3 regions of the Nitratireductor sp. PBL-C9 genome follow, and region 2 is predicted to be linked to each of the others. Evidence: riboswitches for the same ligand, from Rfam matches in the RefSeq annotation. Region 2 holds a riboswitch; each other region holds the start of a gene.

Region 1 (3,266 bases), on a different contig from region 2:
TGCCTTGTGGCGCCCGGCTTCGTTTGCGTCGATCTCTCGCATGTCACTTCACTTTCATGGGCAGGCCGGCAACCACCAGCGTGACGCTGTCGGCAGCGGCGGCGACTTTCTGGTTCAGGAACCCCGCCTCATCGCGGAAACGGCGTCCGAGCGGGGTTTCCGGCACGATGCCGAAGCCGACTTCATTGGAAACGAGAACCGTGGTTCCCTCTCTTGCGGCAAGAGCTGCAAGCAGTCGCTCGGCGGCAGGTTTTAGCTCATGGTCGTTGAGAATGAGATTGCTGAGCCACAGGGTGAGGCAATCGACCAGAACCGTTTCGCGGGCCGGCAGGGTTTGAAGCATGCCCGGCAGGTCGAGCGGGGCGTCGTGCGTCTGCCACGCCCCCTCTACTTCCCCCGGCCCCGCCAATGCCCCTTTGCGCCGCGCGCGGTGAATGGCGATGCGCTCGCGCATTTCGTCATCGAAGGCCTGGGCCGTGGCGATGTAGTGCCAGGGCGCGGGCGCGGCTTCGATCAGCGTTTCGGCATGGCGGCTCTTGCCGGAGCGCGCGCCGCCCAGAACGAAATGAAGTGAACGCATCGTCAGATCCGCCGGCTCAGCCGACAAGCTGTCCGGCAAGGAAGGTTACGCCGACACCGACAATGGCGGCGCCAGCAAGCCGGGGCTGCATGGCCTCAACCGCCCAGCCGCGCGAGCGGACGAGAAAATAGACGCCAAGCGCGATGGCGCTCTGTATTGCGGCAAGGCCTGCGAGATAGGCGATGAGCGGCGTCTGCTCGCTGCCGACAATGGCTTCGCCGAAGGCATAGCCATGGAACACGCCGACCACCAGGAACAGGGCGAAGACAAGCATGTGGCTCTCTACGGCCCGACCGCGCGCCAGAAGCCAGCCGCCAGCAAGAACGCTTGCCGCGATGACGATTTCGGCTGCCGGAAGATCGAGCAGCATCAGATGCAGGCCGACGCCGACAAGCGAGCCGGCAACAAAGAGAAGCGGCGCGAAAAGGCTCATGCCGGCGACGGCGGCAAACAGGCCGGCAGCGAGGATGAAGGCCAGATGATCAAGCCCGATCACGGGATGGGCGAGCCCTGAGACCAGCCCTTCGTAAAGGGTCGTGGGCGTCTGCCCGTCCATGGCGTGATGGGCGTGGGCGCTGGTTGCGAAGAGCGATGCAAATGCGAATGCGGAAAAAGTGCGCAGGAAACGCGTGTTCATGTCCGGTCCTTTCCCCTCCACCCGAGGGTTACGGTGTTTCTTTCAGGCCGTCGGCAGGTTTCCTGGCTCACGGGTCGATGCGCTTTCCAGCCTTCCCAAGGCATCATGCCTCAGTGGCGATCAGGAAAACGCTCTCCGCTTACAGTTGCGGGGGCAGCCGTGGTCTTGGCGCGATTGCGCCGCACCACGTTCCCTCTGGGTCCGCTTCAGCGGAACCGACAGCGGGCGGAGCATACAAGAATCGCCACGCCCCGCAAACGCTTTGTTGCCCGCATTGACAGACGTGGCGGGCGAGCCGTAAATGCGCAGCAGACGGTCCTTCTCCCGCAATGGAGAGGGCTAAGAGGGAATGCGGTGCGGGCCTTGCCCAATGCCGCAGCTGTCCCCGCAACTGTAAGCGGAGAGCGCACCTGACACGCCACTGGGGTTTGCCCTGGGAAGGCTGGAGAGCGCATCGACCCGTGAGCCAGGAAACCTGCCGTCTGCGAATGAAATCCTGACCGCCTGGCGGGTGTCCCGGGCAAGGAGTGTGCATTGTGACTGCTGACAGCGCCGCTGCGCGCCTTCTCCCGACCATTCATGGTGTCTCTGCCAGTACGCGGCCGCAAAAGGCCCGTGCGCCCCTCACCCGCGTCTTATCGTTCTCCACACTCCATCACCTGAAGGATATCCCATGACCACGAGTTTCGACCGGGTTCCCTGCACCGTCGTGACCGGCTTTCTCGGTGCCGGCAAGACGACGCTGATCCGCAATGTTCTGGAAGGCGCGCATGGCAAGCGGCTGGCGATCATCGTCAATGAGTTCGGCGATGCCGGCATCGATGGCGAGGTGCTGAAAAGCTGCAGGCTGGACAATTGCCCCGAGGAAAACGTTCTCGAACTCGCCAATGGCTGCATCTGCTGCACGGTTGCCGATGATTTCGTGCCGGCGCTCGACCAGATCCTCGCACGTGAGCCGAAGGTCGATCACATCCTGATCGAGACGTCCGGTCTGGCGCTGCCAAAGCCGCTGGTGCAGGCCTTTCAGTGGCCGGCAATCAAGAACCGTGTGACGGTCGATGGCGTGATTGCCGTGGTGGACGGGCCGGCACTTGCCGACGGTCAGGTTGCTGCGGACATGGACGCGCTGGATGCACAGCGCGCAGCCGACGATTCGCTCGACCATGATGATCCGATCGAAGAAGTGTTCGACGACCAGGTGGCCTGCGCTGACCTGATCGTTCTGTCGAAGAACGATCTTCTGGATGACGAAGCCGCCGGGCGCGCCCGCGCGCGGATTGCGGGACATCTGTCGCGCAATGTGCAGATCGTGCCGAGCGCGCATGGCAAGGTGGACCCTGCCCTGCTGCTGGGTCTCGGGCTTGCCGTCGAGGACGACATCGAGAACCGCAAGACGCATCACGACGATGCGCATGACCACGAGCACGACGATTTCGATACATTCGTTGTCGATCTGCCATCGGTTCTGCGGCCCGAAGATCTGGAAGCACGTGTCAATGCGGCGGTGGAGACCGGCGAGGTTCTGCGCCTCAAGGGCTTTGCGCATGTGAAGGGCAAGCCCATGCGCCTGCAGGTGCAGGCAGTCGGTCCGCGCGTGTCGCACCATTACGACCGCCCGTGGAAGGCCGGCGAAGCCGCCGAGACGCGGCTTGTCGTGATCGGCCTCAAGGGCATCGACCGCGCGCGTATCGAAAGCCTTCTCTCGGCCTGATCCGATGCACATCCTCGCCACCACCAGTGCCTCACTCGACGATCTGATCGAGCCTGTCGATCTGCAGCAGTCGCCGGCGGACATGGTGGCGCTGTCGTTCACCGACAGCGATCTGGCGGGGATCGCCTCTGCATGGCAGGCGCAGCGCGAGGCCCTGCCCGCGCTGCGCCTCGCCGCACTGCGCGACCTGAGACACCCCATGTCGGTCGATCTGTGGATCGACAACACGGCAGCGCATGCGCGCGTCATTCTGGTGCGGGTGCTGGGCGGCTATGAGTGGTGGCGCTATGGCTGCGACCGGCTTTCAGCACTGGCCCGGCAAAAGGGCATCGCGCTGG
Region 2 (3,266 bases):
TTCGCAAGAGCGAGAAGGAAATCGCCCGCCAGCGCGCGCTGACGGGCATGGCCTTCCAGCAGTTCAACCTGTTCCCGCACATGACGGCTGCATCCAATGTCATGCTCGGCCTGATCAAGGTGAAGAAGATGGCGCGCGACGAGGCGCGCAGTGTCGCGGAAAAATGGCTCGAGCGCGTCGGTCTCGGCCAGCGCGCGGATCACTACCCCGGCCAGCTGTCCGGCGGTCAGCAGCAGCGCGTGGCCATCGCCCGCGCCATCGCCATGAACCCGCGCCTCATGCTCTTTGATGAGGTAACGTCTGCGCTTGATCCCGAACTGGTGGGCGAAGTGCTTCAGGTGATCAAGGATCTGGCTGCCGATGGCATGAGCATGCTTCTGGTCACCCACGAAATGCGCTTCGCTTTCGAGGTTTCCTCCCGCGTCATCTTCATGAACCAGGGGGTAATCGGCGAGGAGGGGGATCCGAAGGTGATGTTCCTGAAGCCGCAGACCGAACGCCTTGCCGAATTCCTCAAGACGTCGAGCTTCGCCTGAGATCTTGACCAACTGCCGCCGGCGCGCCTGAGCGCCCGGCGGAAAATCTGGCGCCTGCCACGCACAGAATGATGGCGGCAGTGACCGACGGGCTGGATGCGGCCACGCTTGCCCGCCATGCGCTTGAGAGGGACGTGGTGCTCGCGCCAGGAAACGCCTTCAGCCTGTCAGGCTCCGCCTGCGGGTTCCTGCGTTTCAACGTTGCTCAATGCGACGATGAACGGATTTTTTCCGTTCTGGAGGAGATCACACGCGCGCCGTAGAGCCATGCCCAAAGCGGCGTTGCGAATAATCCAGCAGTTTGTTTCTGCTTTCCCCGGAAACAATATATTGACTTCATATATCCAGAAGATACCAACTGTAGGGGTTATGGTTCTTTCGATTCCCCGCGGGATCGGAAGTGAAAAGGGAAGCCGGTGCGCCTCTGGGCAAGGCCGGCGCTGCCCCCGCAACTGTAAGCAGCGAGCCGCTTTCACTCTGTGTCACTGATGCCCCAGCGCATCGGGAAGGCCGGAAAGCGGTGATGACCTGCGAGCCAGGAGACCTGCCATGACGAAATAAACGTCCACGGGCGGGGTGTCCCGGTGGTGCGTGTGTCGCCACGGCAATGCCGTCGCGCCGCATGTCTCCGCGCCCCCGTCCAACCGCCACGGGGGTCTACATGCCGGCGACTGAAGCACAACACACCACTGAAGCACAAAACACCAACGGCACCGCCACGGTTCCGCATTCCACTGCCAACACCGAAACCGCATCGTCTGAACCGGGGTATCGCGTCATCCGCCGTAGTGGCGGCGTCACACCGTTCGATCCGGCAAAGATCGCGGTGGCGCTGACCAAGGCGTTTCTGGCGGTTGAGGGTTCCACCGCCGCTGGCTCGCGCCGTGTCCATGAAATTGTCGAGGAGCTTGCCGTACAGGTCGTGTCCGCGCTCACGCGCCGGGCCGATGCCGACCGTCTGTTCCACATCGAGGAAATTCAGGATCAGGTGGAACTCGCCCTCATGCGCGGCGAGCATCATCGGGTTGCCCGCGCCTATGTGCTCTATCGCGAGGAGCGCGCCCGCGAACGCGCCGCCGGGACGGCCAGTGTGGAAGCCCCGCAATCCGCCCTGCAGATGACGGCGGATGACGGAACGCTGGTTCCGCTGGACGAGGCGCGGCTTGCCGCAATCGTCGAGGAAGCCTGTGCCGGCCTCAAGACCGTTTCCGCCGAACCGATCCTCACGGAAACCCGCCGCAATCTCTATGACGGCATCCGTCAGGACGAGCTGTCGCTTGCGCCCATCCTTGCCGCCCGCACGCTGGTGGAGCAGGAGCCTGACTATGCGTTCGTCTCCGCGCGTCTTCTGCTCGACAAATTGCGGCGCGAGGCTTTGACCTTTGTGGCCGGCAGGTCCGAGCAGGCGACGCAGGCCGAAATGGCGGAGCGCTATGCAAGCTATTTCCCTGACTTTATCGCGAGCGGCATTGCCAGCGAGCTCATCGACCCCGAGCTTGCCCGTTTCGATCTGGCGCGCCTTGGCGCGGCGCTCAGGCCCGAGCGTGATCTGAACTTCCAGTTCCTTGGCCTCCAGACGCTCTACGACCGCTATTTCCTTCATGCCGGGGGCATTCGGTTCGAGTTGCCGCAGGCGTTCTTCATGCGTGTCGCCATGGGGCTTGCCGTGCGTGAGATCGATCGCGAGGCGCGCGCCATCGAATTCTACGACCTTCTGTCGTCCTTCGACTTCATGGCCTCCACGCCCACCCTGTTCAATTCCGGCACGCTGCGCCCGCAGCTTTCTTCCTGCTTCCTCACCACGGTGGCTGACGATCTCGACGGCATCTTCAAGGCGGTGAAGGACAATGCGCTGCTTGCCAAATATTCCGGCGGTCTCGGCAATGACTGGACGCCGGTGCGCGGTCTCGGCGCGCATATCAAGGGCACCAATGGCGAGAGCCAGGGCGTCGTGCCGTTCCTCAAGGTCGCCAATGACACGGCCATCGCCGTCAACCAGGGCGGCAAGCGCAAGGGGGCGGTCTGCGCCTATCTGGAGAGCTGGCACATCGACATCGAGGAGTTCCTCGACCTGCGCAAGAACACGGGCGACGACCGTCGCCGCACGCACGACATGAACACGGCCAACTGGGTGCCGGACCTGTTCATGGAACGCGTCGAGGCGGACGGTTCGTGGACGCTGTTTTCGCCTGACGAGACGCCCGACCTGCACGACCTTTATGGCAAGGCGTTTCGCGCTGCCTACGAGGCCTATGAGGCAAAGGCGGAAGCCGGTGAGCTGCGTGTCTTCAAGACCGTGCGCGCGGTCGATCTGTGGCGGCGCATGCTCACCATGCTGTTCGAGACCGGGCATCCCTGGGTCACCTTCAAGGACCCGTGCAACATCCGCTCGCCGCAGGGCCATGTGGGTGTCGTTCATTCGTCCAATCTGTGCACGGAAATCACGCTCAATACGTCCAGGGACGAGGTGGCCGTCTGCAATCTGGGTTCGGTGAACCTCGTCAATCACATTGCCGATGGCGCGCTCGATCTGGCGCGGCTGGCGCGCACTGTCGGCACCGCCATGCGCATGCTCGACAATGTCATCGACATCAATTTCTACACCATTCCCGAGGCTCGCCATTCCAATCTGCGCCATCGCCCGGTCGGTCTCGGCCTGATGGGCTTTCAGGATGCCCTGCAAAAGCTGCGCATTCCCTATCAGAGTGAACAGGCCGTGGCCTTTGCCGA
Region 3 (3,266 bases), on a different contig from region 2:
GCCCCTTTTCGACCGTCTTGTCGCGCACCTCGGCATCCTGAACGGCCTTGCGTTTGGCCATTTTTGCCTTGTGGCGCCCGGCTTCGTTTGCGTCGATCTCTCGCATGTCACTTCACTTTCATGGGCAGGCCGGCAACCACCAGCGTGACGCTGTCGGCAGCGGCGGCGACTTTCTGGTTCAGGAACCCCGCCTCATCGCGGAAACGGCGTCCGAGCGGGGTTTCCGGCACGATGCCGAAGCCGACTTCATTGGAAACGAGAACCGTGGTTCCCTCTCTTGCGGCAAGAGCTGCAAGCAGTCGCTCGGCGGCAGGTTTTAGCTCATGGTCGTTGAGAATGAGATTGCTGAGCCACAGGGTGAGGCAATCGACCAGAACCGTTTCGCGGGCCGGCAGGGTTTGAAGCATGCCCGGCAGGTCGAGCGGGGCGTCGTGCGTCTGCCACGCCCCCTCTACTTCCCCCGGCCCCGCCAATGCCCCTTTGCGCCGCGCGCGGTGAATGGCGATGCGCTCGCGCATTTCGTCATCGAAGGCCTGGGCCGTGGCGATGTAGTGCCAGGGCGCGGGCGCGGCTTCGATCAGCGTTTCGGCATGGCGGCTCTTGCCGGAGCGCGCGCCGCCCAGAACGAAATGAAGTGAACGCATCGTCAGATCCGCCGGCTCAGCCGACAAGCTGTCCGGCAAGGAAGGTTACGCCGACACCGACAATGGCGGCGCCAGCAAGCCGGGGCTGCATGGCCTCAACCGCCCAGCCGCGCGAGCGGACGAGAAAATAGACGCCAAGCGCGATGGCGCTCTGTATTGCGGCAAGGCCTGCGAGATAGGCGATGAGCGGCGTCTGCTCGCTGCCGACAATGGCTTCGCCGAAGGCATAGCCATGGAACACGCCGACCACCAGGAACAGGGCGAAGACAAGCATGTGGCTCTCTACGGCCCGACCGCGCGCCAGAAGCCAGCCGCCAGCAAGAACGCTTGCCGCGATGACGATTTCGGCTGCCGGAAGATCGAGCAGCATCAGATGCAGGCCGACGCCGACAAGCGAGCCGGCAACAAAGAGAAGCGGCGCGAAAAGGCTCATGCCGGCGACGGCGGCAAACAGGCCGGCAGCGAGGATGAAGGCCAGATGATCAAGCCCGATCACGGGATGGGCGAGCCCTGAGACCAGCCCTTCGTAAAGGGTCGTGGGCGTCTGCCCGTCCATGGCGTGATGGGCGTGGGCGCTGGTTGCGAAGAGCGATGCAAATGCGAATGCGGAAAAAGTGCGCAGGAAACGCGTGTTCATGTCCGGTCCTTTCCCCTCCACCCGAGGGTTACGGTGTTTCTTTCAGGCCGTCGGCAGGTTTCCTGGCTCACGGGTCGATGCGCTTTCCAGCCTTCCCAAGGCATCATGCCTCAGTGGCGATCAGGAAAACGCTCTCCGCTTACAGTTGCGGGGGCAGCCGTGGTCTTGGCGCGATTGCGCCGCACCACGTTCCCTCTGGGTCCGCTTCAGCGGAACCGACAGCGGGCGGAGCATACAAGAATCGCCACGCCCCGCAAACGCTTTGTTGCCCGCATTGACAGACGTGGCGGGCGAGCCGTAAATGCGCAGCAGACGGTCCTTCTCCCGCAATGGAGAGGGCTAAGAGGGAATGCGGTGCGGGCCTTGCCCAATGCCGCAGCTGTCCCCGCAACTGTAAGCGGAGAGCGCACCTGACACGCCACTGGGGTTTGCCCTGGGAAGGCTGGAGAGCGCATCGACCCGTGAGCCAGGAAACCTGCCGTCTGCGAATGAAATCCTGACCGCCTGGCGGGTGTCCCGGGCAAGGAGTGTGCATTGTGACTGCTGACAGCGCCGCTGCGCGCCTTCTCCCGACCATTCATGGTGTCTCTGCCAGTACGCGGCCGCAAAAGGCCCGTGCGCCCCTCACCCGCGTCTTATCGTTCTCCACACTCCATCACCTGAAGGATATCCCATGACCACGAGTTTCGACCGGGTTCCCTGCACCGTCGTGACCGGCTTTCTCGGTGCCGGCAAGACGACGCTGATCCGCAATGTTCTGGAAGGCGCGCATGGCAAGCGGCTGGCGATCATCGTCAATGAGTTCGGCGATGCCGGCATCGATGGCGAGGTGCTGAAAAGCTGCAGGCTGGACAATTGCCCCGAGGAAAACGTTCTCGAACTCGCCAATGGCTGCATCTGCTGCACGGTTGCCGATGATTTCGTGCCGGCGCTCGACCAGATCCTCGCACGTGAGCCGAAGGTCGATCACATCCTGATCGAGACGTCCGGTCTGGCGCTGCCAAAGCCGCTGGTGCAGGCCTTTCAGTGGCCGGCAATCAAGAACCGTGTGACGGTCGATGGCGTGATTGCCGTGGTGGACGGGCCGGCACTTGCCGACGGTCAGGTTGCTGCGGACATGGACGCGCTGGATGCACAGCGCGCAGCCGACGATTCGCTCGACCATGATGATCCGATCGAAGAAGTGTTCGACGACCAGGTGGCCTGCGCTGACCTGATCGTTCTGTCGAAGAACGATCTTCTGGATGACGAAGCCGCCGGGCGCGCCCGCGCGCGGATTGCGGGACATCTGTCGCGCAATGTGCAGATCGTGCCGAGCGCGCATGGCAAGGTGGACCCTGCCCTGCTGCTGGGTCTCGGGCTTGCCGTCGAGGACGACATCGAGAACCGCAAGACGCATCACGACGATGCGCATGACCACGAGCACGACGATTTCGATACATTCGTTGTCGATCTGCCATCGGTTCTGCGGCCCGAAGATCTGGAAGCACGTGTCAATGCGGCGGTGGAGACCGGCGAGGTTCTGCGCCTCAAGGGCTTTGCGCATGTGAAGGGCAAGCCCATGCGCCTGCAGGTGCAGGCAGTCGGTCCGCGCGTGTCGCACCATTACGACCGCCCGTGGAAGGCCGGCGAAGCCGCCGAGACGCGGCTTGTCGTGATCGGCCTCAAGGGCATCGACCGCGCGCGTATCGAAAGCCTTCTCTCGGCCTGATCCGATGCACATCCTCGCCACCACCAGTGCCTCACTCGACGATCTGATCGAGCCTGTCGATCTGCAGCAGTCGCCGGCGGACATGGTGGCGCTGTCGTTCACCGACAGCGATCTGGCGGGGATCGCCTCTGCATGGCAGGCGCAGCGCGAGGCCCTGCCCGCGCTGCGCCTCGCCGCACTGCGCGACCTGAGACACCCCATGTCGGTCGATCTGTGGATCGACAACACGGCAGCGCATGCGCGCGTCATTCTGGTGCGGGTGCTGGGCGGCTAT

What was found. Region 2 has a riboswitch for cobalamin ahead of ACRTG1_RS09905 (ribonucleoside-diphosphate reductase subunit alpha). Riboswitches for the same ligand answer to the same signal wherever they lie in the genome.
Region 1: another riboswitch for cobalamin. It lies ahead of ACRTG1_RS03700 (HupE/UreJ family protein); the one in region 2 lies ahead of ACRTG1_RS09905 (ribonucleoside-diphosphate reductase subunit alpha).
Region 3: another riboswitch for cobalamin. It lies ahead of cobW (cobalamin biosynthesis protein CobW); the one in region 2 lies ahead of ACRTG1_RS09905 (ribonucleoside-diphosphate reductase subunit alpha).

Annotation. Positions count from the first base shown of each region.
Region 1 is NZ_JBPAXW010000001.1:787,840-791,105, forward strand. Features, by position in the region: gene cobO (cob(I)yrinic acid a,c-diamide adenosyltransferase) at 1-42, opposite strand, end outside; gene cobU (bifunctional adenosylcobinamide kinase/adenosylcobinamide-phosphate guanylyltransferase) at 44-580, opposite strand; gene ACRTG1_RS03700 (HupE/UreJ family protein) at 597-1,217, opposite strand; cobalamin riboswitch at 1,253-1,452, opposite strand; cobalamin riboswitch at 1,514-1,714, shown strand; gene cobW (cobalamin biosynthesis protein CobW) at 1,891-2,928, shown strand; gene cobN (cobaltochelatase subunit CobN) at 2,933-3,266, shown strand, end outside.
Region 2 is NZ_JBPAXW010000003.1:512,200-515,465, reverse strand. Features, by position in the region: gene ACRTG1_RS09915 (amino acid ABC transporter ATP-binding protein) at 1-536, shown strand, start outside; partial or broken gene ACRTG1_RS09910 (PLP-dependent aminotransferase family protein) at 623-799, shown strand; cobalamin riboswitch at 890-1,102, shown strand; gene ACRTG1_RS09905 (ribonucleoside-diphosphate reductase subunit alpha) at 1,198-3,266, shown strand, end outside.
Region 3 is NZ_JBPAXW010000001.1:73,325-76,590, forward strand. Features, by position in the region: gene cobO (cob(I)yrinic acid a,c-diamide adenosyltransferase) at 1-106, opposite strand, end outside; gene cobU (bifunctional adenosylcobinamide kinase/adenosylcobinamide-phosphate guanylyltransferase) at 108-644, opposite strand; gene ACRTG1_RS00375 (HupE/UreJ family protein) at 661-1,281, opposite strand; cobalamin riboswitch at 1,317-1,516, opposite strand; cobalamin riboswitch at 1,578-1,778, shown strand; gene cobW (cobalamin biosynthesis protein CobW) at 1,955-2,992, shown strand; gene cobN (cobaltochelatase subunit CobN) at 2,997-3,266, shown strand, end outside.